DNA from 2 places in the Paenibacillus riograndensis SBR5 genome. Region 1 is predicted to be linked to the other one. Evidence: riboswitches for the same ligand, from Rfam matches in the RefSeq annotation. Region 1 holds a riboswitch; the other holds the start of a gene.

Region 1 (7,444 bases):
TCCACTTTGTCATACCCGATCAGGATCTCCCGGAAAATAACAAGGATACGCTTGCCGATATCAGTGAGCATCAGCCCGCTGCGCCGGTCGCGCAGCAGCAGCTTCACCGCAAGCTCCGCCTCCAGCGCGGAGATGGCCCGGCTGACCGCAGGCTGGGTCATATTCATATCCTGTCCGGCTTTCGTGAAGCTGCCGCTCTCGGCAATGCTGACAAACAAACGGATCTGAGTGTTGTTCATAACAGTTTTGGTATGCCCCTTATAATAATAATTCATTTCAATTATAACTAGTTTTACTGTATCATTGGTATGAAAATAGAACAAGAGGTGAAAAAATAAATGCAGCAGCAGAGAAAAACCATAGCCTTGCTTATCTTTCTGGTCATCGTCTGGGGCATTAATTGGCCTCTTTCCAAAATCGCTTTACATTACGCTCCGCCGCTGTTGTTTGCTGGGATACGCACCGTGATCGCCGGTGTAATTCTGATCGCAGCAGCCTTGCCGAAACTGAAGGAGCTTCAGTTCAGGCGGCTGTGGCCGGTGTATCTGGTGTCGGCTTTTCTTAGTATCGTCTTCTATTATGGCTTCCAGACCATTGGCCTGCAGTATGTGCCTTCCGGCCTGTTCTCCGCCATTGTCTTTCTGCAGCCGGTGCTGCTTGGCATTTTCGCCTGGCTCTGGCTGGGTGAGAGCATGTATGGGCTGAAGCTGGCCGGTCTCGTGCTCGGATTTCTCGGTGTAGCCTCACTCAGCATCGGCGGCTTTACCGGGAGCATCTCTGTTCCGGGCATTGTGCTTGCTCTGGCCAGTGCGCTCAGCTGGGCTTTTGCCACCGTCTATACGAAACGCAATGCGGCGCGGGTGGATATGCTGTGGATGACCGCCATGCAGATCATGATCGGGGGCCTTGTTCTGCTGGCAGCCGGTTCGGCGACCGAGAGCTGGTCGGATATAACCTGGAATGCGGCTTTTATCGTGAACACGCTGTTTATTTCGGTGTTCGTGATTGCCCTGGGCTGGATGGTGTATTTCAGTCTCATCAAGGAAGGGGAGGCCGGCAAGGTTGGTTCCTTCACCTTTCTGATTCCGCTGATCTCTATCGGCTCAAGTGTGGTGCTGCTGCATGAGCGGATCACGCTTAATCTGGTGGTCGGCCTGCTGCTTATTGTGGGCAGCATCGTTTTGGTTAATTTCAAAAAAGCCGTTAGGCGTCCTACACATTAGATGGAGGTGTTTTTATGTATATCGCGGCTTCAGCACAATCGGCGCATGACAATTACAAGCTTTTGATCGGAAGCATTATCCCCCGGCCGATTGCTTTTGTAACCTCAATCAATGAACAAGGCGTGGTGAATGCCGCACCGTTCAGTTTTTTTAATATTGTGAATGATGAACCGCCGATGATTATGTTCTCCTGTCTACGCAAGGCAACCGGAGAGATGAAGCACACTGCAAGCAACATTTTGGGCAATGGGGAGTTTGTGGTGCATATCGTGGACGAGGATAATGTGGCTGCGATTAACCACACCTCAATCAACGCCCCGGAAGGCGTCAGCGAGCTGGAATTGGCTGGACTGACGCCGGTGCCCGGGCAAATGGTCCGGGTTCCGCGTATAGAGGAATGCAGGATTGCCATGGAATGCCGGCTTACGCGTCATGTCGAGCTGGGACACTGCGATATGATCATCGGAGAAGTGCTGTGTTTCCATGTAGAGGATGAGCTGATCCATAACGGACGTATTGATGCGGCCAAGCTGAAGCCGGTAAGCCGTCTCGCGGGAGCTTCGTATGCGGCGGTTGGCCGGACGTTCGATATGGAAAGACCGCAATATGAGTCTTAAAAGCACGGGAAAGACCCTGCCGGATGCCGCCATTCGGCCCCGCAGGGTCTTTCTGTATGTGTACCTTTTTCCGGTAAGGCTATATGTAGGGTACCGCTGATTATTCGCTTGAAGAGGATGCCGTTCCCCTGAATTTCTGTTGCAGGCTTTTGGCCGTAAATGCGATATTTTCAATCGGGTCAGTAATTTCCAGGGAATACCCGCCTATTGTCACAGAAGCATTACTGATGGTATGTGCAATGATTTGCCGGCCTGCAACGAGCAGCGATTTGCCAATGGATTCCCCGCCGACGCTGCGTGCATGAATCGTTCCGGCTGCTTCCATGGTGGAATCAGAAGACATGGAGCTATTCTTCGCAAAATAAATATCGCCAGCCGAATGCAGTTTGCTCCGGGAAACTCCATCTCCATGAATATGGACATCCCCGCCGGATTTGATAATACTGTCATGTGACCCGGCAATATCGATCCGGACCCGTTCCTCCTGCATCTGGCAGATGCTCTGGGCCAGGTTCTTCAACAGGCTCAGAAAAGAGCCTATACCCGCATCGGTAATCTGGTCGGTAAACCGCCCGGGATTCAAAAAAAACTCCATCAGATGCTTCAGGATTTTGGTATCCTGAGGATAATCAGTACTCATGCCTGATAACAGTTCCTGCATATCACGGATCATACGGGGAAGATGAGCATATTTACTCTCCAGCAGCAGCATGATGACCAGCCCGTATTTCACTGTCTGCACCGTTGACTCGACCGTCTCGGCCAGGTGTCTGGCGGCTTCCCTCAGTCCCGCTACTTCCTTCGCCACCAGTTCGGTGAAGCTGCACAGGCGGTTATGTGCGGCCCCATATCCCCCGGCGTACAGCTCACTGTCTGCAACCTTGCCGCTGATAAATATGCTGCCTGTAGCAGCGATCCGGGAATTGCGCACATCACCAAAAATATAAACATTGCCTAAAGCCTCAATAACCGTGTTCCTGCTTAAATCATGAGCAGCGATAACATCCCCGGGGAACATCAGGGTACCTCCGGCTTCACTGTCACTAGGCGGAACGAGGAACGTTTGGGGGAAATCAATTGTTTTTACAAAGGTTCCGCTTCCGGTTATGCGTGGTCTGCCTTTGCGGCAGGCCTTGATCTCCCCGCCCGGAAGCAGCGCTGCGCAGGGGGAGGAGAACAGGGTGAGGTCCTGCGGCGGCGGCGGCGGAAGTACACCGCCATATACATCAAAGCCGGGAAGGCCTTCTGCCGGGGGCAGCTTCTTCGCAAACACTTCGCCTTCCTGCACCATGAAGAATTCCGGGCAGCCTGTTTCCTGGGCGGAATCGTCCAGCGACTTGAATTGATTCTCTATTTTCTGCTGAAGCAGCAGTTCCAGACTCGCATTTGTCCCTGGCACAGGAGCCTTGCCTTCAGCAATACACACGGGAAGGTAGGTAGGATTATTCAGCTCCTCGTAAAGCGCAGGGATATTGAGACTGCTGACTATAGGGCTCTTATCAAATCCGGCCATAATCTGTTCGATGGAGAGGGTGGATAACAGCATTTCCCGGTTCATCTCCGCGCGGACAGTAACAAAGGCTGAAGCCGGATTGTTGACGAGATTCCAGGCATACCTTTCAGCGCGGTAAAGGGTAAAGTATACTTTGAGCTTATCATCGGATACTGTAATCTGGTATTGCGGTTTCTCGCAAATCTCCCAGGTAAGGTCATCTGCAGAGGTAATTGGAGTCGGACCCGTGATGACTTGACCGTTAATCTTCAACACCACAGGATGGATCGCGGAGATTACAGCCGGTTTGCCGCCGGACAGAGGCGGTGTGATGAAGATTTCGTTATTCTGGATAATGATGACACCATTCTTAGCTTCGTCTGTTCCGCCAAACGTCTGAGGATCCACAGAGTAAAGATTCAAGAGATCGGTCTTCCCAAGAAGCATGGAAGCAATGAACTCGTACCGTGAACGTTCGATGGTATGCTGCGGCATTCTCGTAACCTCACTTTTTCGTATAATCAATGGTATCTGTACAGAAAAGAACATCATGGAGCCGTGATGCGATATCCCGGGATATCCGACCAAATGGCGTCTCTATTGGCAGCCTGGCGGCCATAAATGCAGCAATTGCGCTCTTAGGCCCATGGCTTTGCGTCCTGCCCTTTCGGACAGTTTGCCTTTAGGAATAGATCAATGATATATACTCAGTACGGGACAAATTAAATCGACTGTAATCGACAAAAAGTGGTCAATACTGGTACGATGTCCAAAAATAACTTCTACAAACAACCTTAATTCTAGTACTTAAGTAGCGAATTTTCAACTGGAATAATTGATTTTGACTATAAATATTGAATAATGTAGGTAATTGTTGATTTTTTGTAAATAAAATGAATTTATAATTAAATTACGCTTATTGAATTTCAGATTTACAGGAGAATATGGAAGGTTGGACAGGCAGTATGTAGGGCTTGAAGCAGGGTAAAGGGGCATGAAACAGAGGGCTAACTGATAGTGTGAGAGATGAGAGCGATAAATTAAAAAAAAAGGACGCTCCCAAGCTTAAAGCTTGTGGGAGAGTCCCTTTTGTATGAAGCGTACAGCGTGTGCGGCTCCGGCTTTAGCCTTTTGCGGTGCGGCTGACATCACTACATAGTCGGCCTGCTCGATTTCTTCCAGCACCCGGTTCAGGTGGGAGAACACCGCGCCGAGATCGCGGATGGAGGTGAGGGAGCATTGCCCCTGCAGCTCGGAGAACCAGGCCAGTTGAAGATCGCGCGCCCGGCGCAGCGATTCGGGAAGCGAACGCTGGCATTCGGCATCCGACAATGTCTTCGTCCCGTAAAGGGCGATACAGTCTGCGGTGGCTGTGACCACCTCCGCCATCCAGTCGGCTGCGGCATAATGTGCGGGCAGCAGTGCGATTTCCGCACGGATCTCTTTTACATACGAGTGGATTTTTTTGAGATGGGCCGTTGTCTGTGTCAGTCCGCGCAGCTCATTGCGGCAATGGTAATGGGTTAAGGTATAATGCAGCTCCTTCTGCTGCAGCTCGCTCTTCGCCAGCAGTGAAGCGGAGCGTGTCAGGGCGTCTCCCGCCTGGATGGCTTCCCGTCCGCCGCCGGTCTGACCGCTTAGGGCATCCGCCAGCAGCAGTCCGCCTTCCAGAGCCAAGCCTTTAACCTTGACGAACCCCTTGGGCGGAACGATAATCATATTGATGATTAGAGCAATGACTACACCGATAAGCGTTTCAGCGACCCGCCACTCAATATAATGATCATTATAGAAGGTGAGTGCCAGAACAGAGGTTACACCGACCTGGGAGATGGCCTGGATATTGATCCGGCAGGCTGTGGCGACTCCGATGCCGATCAGAAGCATCAGCAGAATGGAAAAGGCTCCTACATCGAAGAACCGCCCCACAACCAGGCTGACAATGCCGCCGAGCACAATGCCGGTCATGCGGTAAACCCCTTTTTCCAGAGAGGCCTTGACGCTCCCCTGTGTAATCAGAATCGCCGCCAGCGGGGCGAAGTATAAATAGCTGTCCCCATACAGCGTATGTACTGCCAGCCAGGAGAGTGAAGCTGCCAGAGTAACACGTATCATATATAAAGACAGTCCGAATTTCTCCAGACGGTCCTGTAATCCTTCGTTCATTGGAGGTCATCTTCTTTCAGGTTGGTAAAAATGAATTGGATTTCAGCCGTTTTCATTATAGCACCGCAAAACAGTCCGGGAGGTTCATAAATTTTACGAACTTGTTAAGTTTCCGGACTGCTTTTAACAGTGTATGCTATCGCATATATAGGACTAATCCGTTATGCTATATATTATGGAAGGTTGTCGAAGAATGGGAGGAATTGTCGCTTGTACACGCTGAGCCGGCCCGCTTCGATTGTCCCCCGCAAGAAGCGGGTAAAATAGATTGTATTACATAAGGTAAGGGAGGTTGTCAGCTATAGCTACCCCGGAAGGCACTATTATTTCCTTTGACCAGGTGATCAAACAATACGACGACGAAGAGCCTGTATTAAAAGGCGTCAGCTTCGAGATCGAACGCGGTAAATTCTATACCTTGCTGGGCCCTTCGGGCTGCGGCAAGACGACTATTCTGCGGCTGATTGCCGGTTTCGCCGAGCCGACTAAAGGCTCTATTTATCTCAACGGCCAAATCATCAACCACATTCCCGCCAACGAGCGGCAGGTCAATACGGTATTTCAGGACTATGCGCTGTTTCCGCACCTGAACGTATTTGAGAATGTGGCTTTCGGACTGCGCATCAAGAAGCTTAAGAAGGATGTGATCACGCACAAGGTGCAGGAAGCGCTGCGCTTCGTGAACCTGGTAGGCTACGAGCAGCGTGCTATCAATGAAATGTCCGGCGGACAAAGACAGCGTGTGGCGATTGCCCGCGCCATCGTGAATGAGCCGCAGGTGCTGCTGCTGGATGAGCCGCTGTCGGCGCTGGACTTGAAGCTGCGTACAGAGATGCAGTATATTCTGCGGGAAATGCAGCAGCGTCTGGGCATTACCTTTATTTTTGTGACCCATGACCAGGAAGAAGCGCTGGCGATGTCGGACTGGATCTTTGTCATGAACGGCGGACGGATCGAGCAGAGCGGGACGCCCAATGATATTTATGATGAGCCGATCAACCGCTTCGTGGCCGATTTCATCGGGGAGTCGAATATTGTGCCGGGCGTCATGATCGAAGACTACCTGGTGGAGTTCAACGGCCACCGGTTCGAATGTGTCGATGCAGGACTAAGACGCAATGAAGCGGTGGAGATCGTTATCCGTCCCGAGGACCTGGAGATTGCGGCGCTTGAACAGGGCAAGCTGCGCGTGCGCGTGGATTCCCAGCTGTTCCGGGGCGTGCACTACGAGATCAGCTGCTACGACGAATCCGGCCATGAGTGGCTGGTTCATTCCACGCGCAAAGCGGAGGTCGGCAGCGAAATCGGCCTTTATTTTGATCCGGAAGCGATTCATGTTATGCGGTTCGGTGAAACGGAGGAAGAATTCGACAAACGTCTGGAAGCTTACGGCGAGGTGGAGAGCCATGAAGAATAAGGGCAAAGCGTATTTTCTCATCCCTTACTACTTGTGGATTGCGTTGTTTGTCATAGCTCCGGTGCTGCTGGTGGTCTATTATTCCCTGTTTGATCTGGACGGACATCTCACTCTGGACAATTATGTGAATTTCTTTACGCCGGTATATATGAAAATGATGCTTAACTCCTTCTGGTATGCGTTCCTGATCACGCTGTTTTCGCTTCTGGTAGCCTATCCCGCAGCCTATCTGCTGACCCGGACGAAGCATAAGCAGCTGTGGCTGCTGCTGATCATTCTGCCGACATGGATCAATCTGCTGCTGAAGACATATGCATTCATCGGTATTTTCGGAACTTTTGGGCCAGTCAATCATTTTTTCGGCCTGCTTGGCCTCGGGGAACAACAGATTCTGTTTACAGGCTTCAGTTTTGTGTTTGTGTCGGTGTATATTTTTATCCCGTTTATGATTCTGCCGATCTTCAGCGCCCTGGAGGAACTGAATTTGTCGCTGGTGGATGCCGCGCGCGATCTGGGCGCTTCCGGGTGG
Region 2 (7,444 bases), 3.1 Mb from region 1:
GGCATTGAACGAGAGCTGGTTCATCCGCTTAATAGTATCTTTATTGTAGGCCTCACCCATAAAATTCGGCTGACCGCCGGTAATTTTGACCGGCGTAATCCGGCTCTTCACCCTATTATTGCTGATCTCAAAGTTCACCAGCATAGAATGAATGGTCTTGTCGCCGCCGCGTGTGGACCGGTTGAACACAAAATTGCCCAGTGAATAATAGATCGGCTTATGCTTGTAATATTCGATCCCCATCAGGCAGTGGCTGTGCGCGCCGATAATGATATCCGCACCGCTGTCGATCATCTGCTTCGCCAGATTGCGGGCGTATGGCTCAGGGTAATCCTTAAACTCATTGTTCCAGTGGATGTACACGATGGTATAATCGTTTTCTTTGGCCGATTTCTTGATAGCCCCCAGCATGGGCTCAGGCGTATAGGCCGAAGCTGCACCCGGACTGTTTGTTCCTGCATACCAGGACGGGCTGGAGAGCACGCGGCTTACCCCAAGTATGGCGATTTTTTGGTTTTTTACCGTTTGGACATAGGGCCGGAAAGCTTCATTGCTGTTTTTCCCCGCCCCGGTATGGCCGATCTTGTATTTATCCAGATGAACCAGCGTATCCAGCATGGCATCCTGTCCAAAATCAAGAATATGATTATTGGCCAAGGTCACACCATCGATCCCGGCAGCATTCAGCCCCGCCAGTGCCGCCGGTTTGGAACGGAAAGCAAAGGTTTTCTCTGCCGCCTCACCTCTAACCGATACGGGTGTCTCCAGGTTGGCAAAAGCTATATCTGCTTTTTTCAGGGCAGGTGCTACCTTCGCAAAAGGAAAGTTGACTCCATACTTGGCGATCTGATCGCCGACAAATCCATCCAGCAAAATATCTCCGGCAAAAGCAAGGTTAATCTTCTCCTGCGGGGAAGCCCCCTGACTGAAAGCTGCCTGCCCGGGAATCAGCAAAAACAATACTAAAGTGATGACTGCAAATCTGCGCAAAATCTTGGACCCCTCTCTCTTAATCTGCCAATTATTCTACTATAATAGAGGGAAAAATCCAAATTAAGGGTTGGTATGCTGCTGGGGTTCTGATTTCTGCTAGATTGGCGCCTTTTTAAGCACGGCCCGGAAACAGCTCAGTCCACCCCACTGCTCTGTCCGTACAGCATCTGCAGGAAGCTTGAAATCCGTCTCGCCCCAGTACTCAAATCCGGCCTGCAGCAGCACTTCATTCATCCGCAGCAGATTAACCGTGGGGTAATCAAAAGTCAGTACAAGCAGCCCCTCCCCATTCAGTGTGCGGTGAAATTCCTTTACGGCCCGCACGGAATCCTCCAGGGACAAATGCTCCAGGACCGAGATACAGAATATTGTATCAAAGCTTTCATTCTCATAAGGCAATGCGGTCAGATTAGCCTGGGCCAGATGCAAGCGGGTGGTCCGCCTGGCTTCTACCAGCCGTGCCGCTTCCTCGCCGATGTCGCTGGCAATCTCCTGAATAATCGCATCCCGGGAGAGAATCCGCGCATCGATATCGCAGGCATGAACCTCCGCGCTGTAACCGGCAAGGTAGAACTTGAGCGGATGGGAGATTCCGCAGGCAGCATCCAGCACCACATCATGGGAGGAAACAAAATTCGTGCACCATTCGTATTCATAAGGCCGGCTCCACCAGGATTCCGGCAAATCATAAATCAGCTTGTCGCGGCGGGCATCGGCATTCACAAAAAAACGCGAAACATACGGATGTGTTGGCATGGCCAGGACTCCTTTTAAAGGAAATTCGGTAGTGAGAGTATATTCAAAAATCGCTGTTTCATGCCAAACCTTACACCGTGATCATCTACAGTTGCTTGACCATAAGCACATGCGGAATGCCATCCTCCATGAAAACCGGCGAACTCGTTACATATCCCAGCCGTTGATAAAAGCCCTCGGCCTGCTTCTGGCCATGCAGCTTGGCTTGCCGGTGCCCCTGTTCAACCGCCATTTTTTCCAGCGTATCGATTATAACGGACCCCAGTCCGCTTTTGCGGTAAGGAGCGCTCAGGCAAATCCGTTCAAGCTTAGCCCACCCTTCCACACTCCTTAGTCTGGCCGTTCCCACAGGAAGCCCTTCCTGATAGAGCAATATATGCTCCGCGTCTTTTTCATGATCATCAAATTCATCTGCCAGCGCCACGCCCTGCTCCTCCACAAACACTTCCCGCCTGATTCTGAAAGCCTCCTGCAATTGTTCTTCGGTGGTCACCCGCTCTACCCGCATGTTCGATCCCGCTCCTTCATTATATCTGCTTAATGCCTGCCCAGAAGATCTCCCAGATATCCTTCAGGCGCCGCCCGAATTCCTCCTGATTATAAAAAAACATCTGCATGGCAATGCCATCCTGTAAACAATAATAAGCCGAGAGAAGACTTTCCGTATGCTGCCGCCGGATCTCCCCGGAGTTCATGCCTTCCTCAAAAACAGCCCGGTAAAATGCCGCTGAGCGCTGCTCCATCATTGAAATCTGCTGCTCCAGCATCTCCTGAAAAAAAGGCGCCGGGAATTGGACACTCCTTTTATAAAAAGCGGTCAGCACCGGGTACTCCACCCTATAATAATAGGTCCGGTATACAATCTCACGCAGTCTGGCCTCTACAGGTGTGCCAAGGATTTCCTTGTACAGCTGGTCAAGAAATTCAATATAATGCCGGGCCATTTCCTGAAAGGCCGCTATAAACAAATCCTCTTTTTTGGGAAAATAGGTCGCAATGGACTGTTTTTTAATCCCTACCAACTGGGCAATCCCCGCCAATGAAGCTCCTTCAAAGCCTTTTTCGGCAAATTCGGACAATGCGGCTTGCAAAATAGCGTGGGCTGTCATTTTTCTACCGCCTCCCTGACGACCGTCAGGAAGAATTATCACATGGCTCCCCCGCATTTGTCAATCCAACCGTACAGACACCTGCTGGCCGGTAGCCATTTAATCTATATAAATATATAATTAAATATTGTAAATTAGTGACTTTAGTACTAAAATGAAGGTTGCAAAAGTTTATATATTTGAATTTTTAATTATGATTCCTTTGCCGGCTTCAGTCGGGTTACATACCTGATTCGGCTAATCATTGATCCATTTCATAACGGCAAACTATCTGAAAGGATAGGACGCAAAGCAATGGGCCTAAAGATGCAAACATCGCATCCATGGCTGCCAGGCTGCCAAGAAGACGCTGAACTGTGCGGGTATCCGTTAGGGTACCGTATCTGCTGCCGGGATACTCTTATGTCCAAATGCCCATTGATTATATAAAAAGGAGCCAAACGCAATGCCACAGCGCACCACCGAGAAAAACGGCATTATTATTGTCCAGAACAACCAGTTCTACATTACCTCCCCGCTGCCCGGCGGCAAGCCGGCAATCCTTTCCGCTATCCCGCCTGTTGTGCTGGAGCTTAATCATCAGCCGGTAGCTGGTCCCGTACCCGTTGTATCCTCCGACCGGGTTACCTGGTCCATACAAGAACCGCCTCCCTATGAGATCACCGTCTCCGACGATAAACTCCAAGCCTTCCTTACCCTGAACCGTGTCGAACAGTATAAATGGAATCTGGTGAACAGCCCGGCGTCGAGCCATCTCGCGGTAAGGGCTGAAATGGACTCTTCCGCTCTGCTGTCCACCCTCGGGATTGAACAGATTATTGCCGATTTGGAGAAAAAAACGATTTCGCAAAACCTGAATATCCCCGCCATCTATGCAGAATTGAATCATCCGACCCATCTGCCGATTTGTGTGGCGGAAGGCAGGCCGCCTGCTGCAGGCGAAGACGCCAAGCTTGATTTGTTTTTTTCCGGGCTTGCCGGAAACCCTTTCAATCCCTTAGAAGAGGCTGCGGATTCCCCCGATCCACTCCGGATTCCCTGTGCCCGGAAAGGCGATGTCATTGCCCGCAAGCACCTTCCCCGCGACGGTGTACCCGGGTACGATGTATACGGCAGTATTCTGCCCGCCGCACCTCCCAGGGATATCAAAGTTGTAGCCAAAGAGGGCACTCTGCTGCTGCCAAGCCATGAAATTACAGCCCTTACAGAAGGCCGGCCGCGTGTGACCGGCACAAAGGTCAAAACTTTCGATATCACAACCGCATATACCGTTCCGGGCTGTGTGAACCGCCATACAGGCAATATCGTCTTCTCCGGCGATGTAATTGTACACCAGGACGTGGAAGACAACTCGATCATCGAGTCCTTAGGGAATGTGTATGTATGCGGCAATGTCCAGAATTCTACCATTACAGCAACAGGCAGTATTTATATACTGGGCAATGTGGGCAACAGCCAGTTGTATTCAGGCTCCTTCGGCGTAACCTACAACCGTCTCTATCACCTCTCCGAGAAGCTGATCGAAGAAGTCAACCTCTTGCGGGAAGCCTCCAGACTGCTGACCTATGAATTACAGTCCCGACAGCAGACGGTAAAGTTCGGGCAGGTCATTCTGCTGCTCATGGAGACTAAATATAAGAAGATTCCCGTCCTGACCCGTGATCTGGAGTCCATAGTTGCCGGCATTAAATATACCTCTCATCCAGACAACAGCCAGCTGCAGCGGATTCTGGACATTTTCTTACGGCCAGCCCAGTTCATCGATGCCTTTAATGATGCCTTGCTGGTGTCGTTATTGAAATTGCTGAAGGATCTGTATACCGGGGTAGCCCGCATGGAGGAAGCCAACGTCTGTGTTGACATCCCCGAGTGCCATAACACCATCATCAAATCAAGCGGCGATATTTGCATTCGCAAGGACGGGACCCTGCAAAGCGATCTGCTTTCCCTGGCAGACATCACCTTCTTGCTGCCGGAGGCAGTCTGCCGGGAATCACAGCTGGAGGCCGGCGGGAACCTGACTGCACCAATAGTAAGCGGCGAATCAGGCGCCCATTCATTGCTAAAAGCCGGCCATAAAATCAGTGTCCGCAAAATGGACGCAGGCAGAGTAACCGTCGGCCGCCATTCCCAAGAGATCACCGGGCCCGTCGAGGACATGATCTTCACCCCGCAGAATCTCAGCGGAGGGGCGGAGTGAGCGGAGGGAGAACGGGTACGAGGAAGTGTCTGCAGCCTAATAAAACCAAGACTCAAACAAAGTGTTGACTGGCTTGTAGATCATTATGACCAGGTACAGCGGGCTGGGGACTTTTACTTTGTTGAGCGAACAGTAGACCGCGGCAATGCCCATGGCCCAGAACAGGAACCATACCAGGCGGTCGCGGGTCCTGCCTTTCCGCTTCAGCAAGGGCAGGTCGATGGCAATACAGCCGGCCGCAATCACAAGAAAAAACAGCAGCATATTGGGGTTCACTCCTTGATATCGTCAACAAAAGATTTGTCTGTAACGCCGATCCGGGTAATCGACACGCTGGCACTGTAATGAACGGGCAGCGACTTCAGGTAATCTTCTCCCTTCCGCTGCTGCAGTTTGGCCCAGGCCTGCGGTTTCGCACGGTAGATCATCTGTCCAAAGCCCATGATATCCACATTGTATTTCTCATTAATCTGCTCAGCTGCCGACTTCATCAGGTAGACTATCCGCTCTTCCGATTTCTTCTCCAGCTCTGTGATGACCTTCTCCGACTCCAGATTATCCCGGCTTTCTACCTCTTCCACATTGCACTCCGCCTTTACATGAATGTAAATATGCGGCTCTCCATTGATTATTTTCACCTTACGTTTAGTGGATGAGTGCAGCGCTTCAATAACAATGGGCCGGCCGTCGTCTCCTATGATCGGACCCGAGCTGTGGACAATATTATTGGAGATATAATTGAAGCCGATCACCTCTCCATCGCTTAACCACCCGATCATCTTGTCCTTCTTGAATACAGCGACACTGCGGTAACGCAAACTGGCCCTGGGGGTACTCTCTTCGAGATTGCTCTTCTTGTCACCCTCTTTAGCATTGCCGGTTATCTCAACTCCGGTCAATACCGGATTTATTCCTTCATAGATCAGATTTTCAATAAATTTGATCAAAGGAACAGCGACTGTCCTGGCGGATTCCTTATGGGATTTATCCATCGCATTAAACAATTTATTCGCCGGCAATTTATCCATCGGGGTAAGAATCTTTAGAACCTCTTTTGCAGTGGTGTCTTTTGCGACCATGACATAGTAATCATTTCGCGGCTCCCGGCTCCGTATCAGCACATCAAGAGTCTCGGCGATACCGGCACGTGCGAGTTCCTCCCCGATCACCAGGACCCGGATATGCCCTTTGTAGCCTGATCTCGAACTGAGAAGACTGTACTGCCGGTCAGCTTCATAAATTGTCGGGACTGTGAAGTCGGATACAACCACTGGTACCCCGCCCCCACCCGTTCCTCCAACCGTCTGTGAGGAAATCGCAGAAGGGATAACTACCTGCATCGTGACCCTGTAGCCGGATTCCGCCTTATCCAGTCCCATTCCCAATATAAAGCCCATTTCATTTAATTCCCTTCTTTCCCAGCAGCCGCTGAGCAGGAAGGGGGCGAGAAGAGTAAACAGCAGCATGAAAAGAGTTCTACTTTTTTTAGGGCTCATAAACATTCCTCACTTAGATGTGCCTTGGCGGTTAGGGTTTTGAATTTTACTGTTTGTCGGTCTTGACTTTAAGAACGGCCAGGGGAAGCGGAAGAGCGAATCCTTCAGATCCTTGGATTGGTATGGACCGATTGGACTCATATACGGCATCCCGAAGGAACGCAGGCTGGCCAAATGCATCACAATGATAAAGACACCGAACAAAATGCCATACAATCCGATAAAGCCGGCCAGGATGATTAATGCAAAACGAAGGATTCTTGCGGCAATGGCCATTCCCGTTTCAGGGATGACAAAGCTTGAAATGGCCGTAATGGAGACGATGATAACCATCGCTGATGAAATAAAGCCCGCTGAAACCGCCGCCTGGCCAATCACCAGCGTACCGACGATGGAGATAGCCTGCCCTATGTTCTTCGGTATTCTCACGCCCGCTTCCCGCAAGATCTCATACGTCAATTCCATCAGGATTACTTCCACGAACGCCGGAAAGGGAACGCTCTCCCTCTGTGCGGCAAGACTGATGACGAGCGTGGTAGGGATCATCTCCTGATGATAAGTAGTGACCGCTACATAAAAAGAGGGGGCAAGCAAGGTAATGAAAAAAGATAAAAAACGGATGAAACGCAGCAAGGTGGCAATATCCGCCCGCTGATAGTAATCTTCTGCCGATTGAAAAAAGGAAACAAAAAAAGTGGGCACCAGCAGGACAAACGGTGTGCCGTCAACAAGAATCGCCACCTTGCCCTCGAGAATTCCTGCCGCGATGGTGTCCGGCCGGTCGCTGTTATACACAGTCGGAAAAGGCGTCGCTGCCTTATCCTGAATAAATTCCTCGATATATCCGCTCTCCAGAATGCTGTCTGTATCAATTTTGTCCAGCCGGCGTT

What was found. Region 1 has a riboswitch for cyclic di-GMP ahead of PRIO_RS31850 (flagellar assembly protein A). Riboswitches for the same ligand answer to the same signal wherever they lie in the genome.
Region 2: another riboswitch for cyclic di-GMP. It lies ahead of PRIO_RS11200 (FapA family protein); the one in region 1 lies ahead of PRIO_RS31850 (flagellar assembly protein A).

Annotation. Positions count from the first base shown of each region.
Region 1 covers NZ_LN831776.1:7,543,076-7,550,519, reverse strand. Annotated here, with positions in the region: gene PRIO_RS31865 (LysR family transcriptional regulator) at 1-239, opposite strand, end outside; gene PRIO_RS31860 (DMT family transporter) at 339-1,223, shown strand; gene PRIO_RS31855 (flavin reductase family protein) at 1,238-1,840, shown strand; gene PRIO_RS31850 (flagellar assembly protein A) at 1,941-3,827, opposite strand; cyclic di-GMP riboswitch class I at 3,932-4,023, opposite strand; gene PRIO_RS34275 (FUSC family protein) at 4,398-5,498, opposite strand; gene PRIO_RS31840 (ABC transporter ATP-binding protein) at 5,791-6,915, shown strand; gene PRIO_RS31835 (ABC transporter permease) at 6,905-7,444, shown strand, end outside.
Region 2 covers NZ_LN831776.1:2,767,651-2,775,094, reverse strand. Annotated here, with positions in the region: gene PRIO_RS11220 (CapA family protein) at 1-990, opposite strand, end outside; gene PRIO_RS11215 (class I SAM-dependent methyltransferase) at 1,090-1,749, opposite strand; gene PRIO_RS11210 (GNAT family N-acetyltransferase) at 1,835-2,257, opposite strand; gene PRIO_RS11205 (TetR/AcrR family transcriptional regulator) at 2,277-2,858, opposite strand; cyclic di-GMP riboswitch class I at 3,110-3,201, shown strand; gene PRIO_RS11200 (FapA family protein) at 3,304-5,058, shown strand; gene PRIO_RS11195 (hypothetical protein) at 5,095-5,334, opposite strand; gene PRIO_RS11190 (Ger(x)C family spore germination protein) at 5,331-6,554, opposite strand; gene PRIO_RS11185 (spore germination protein) at 6,564-7,444, opposite strand, start outside.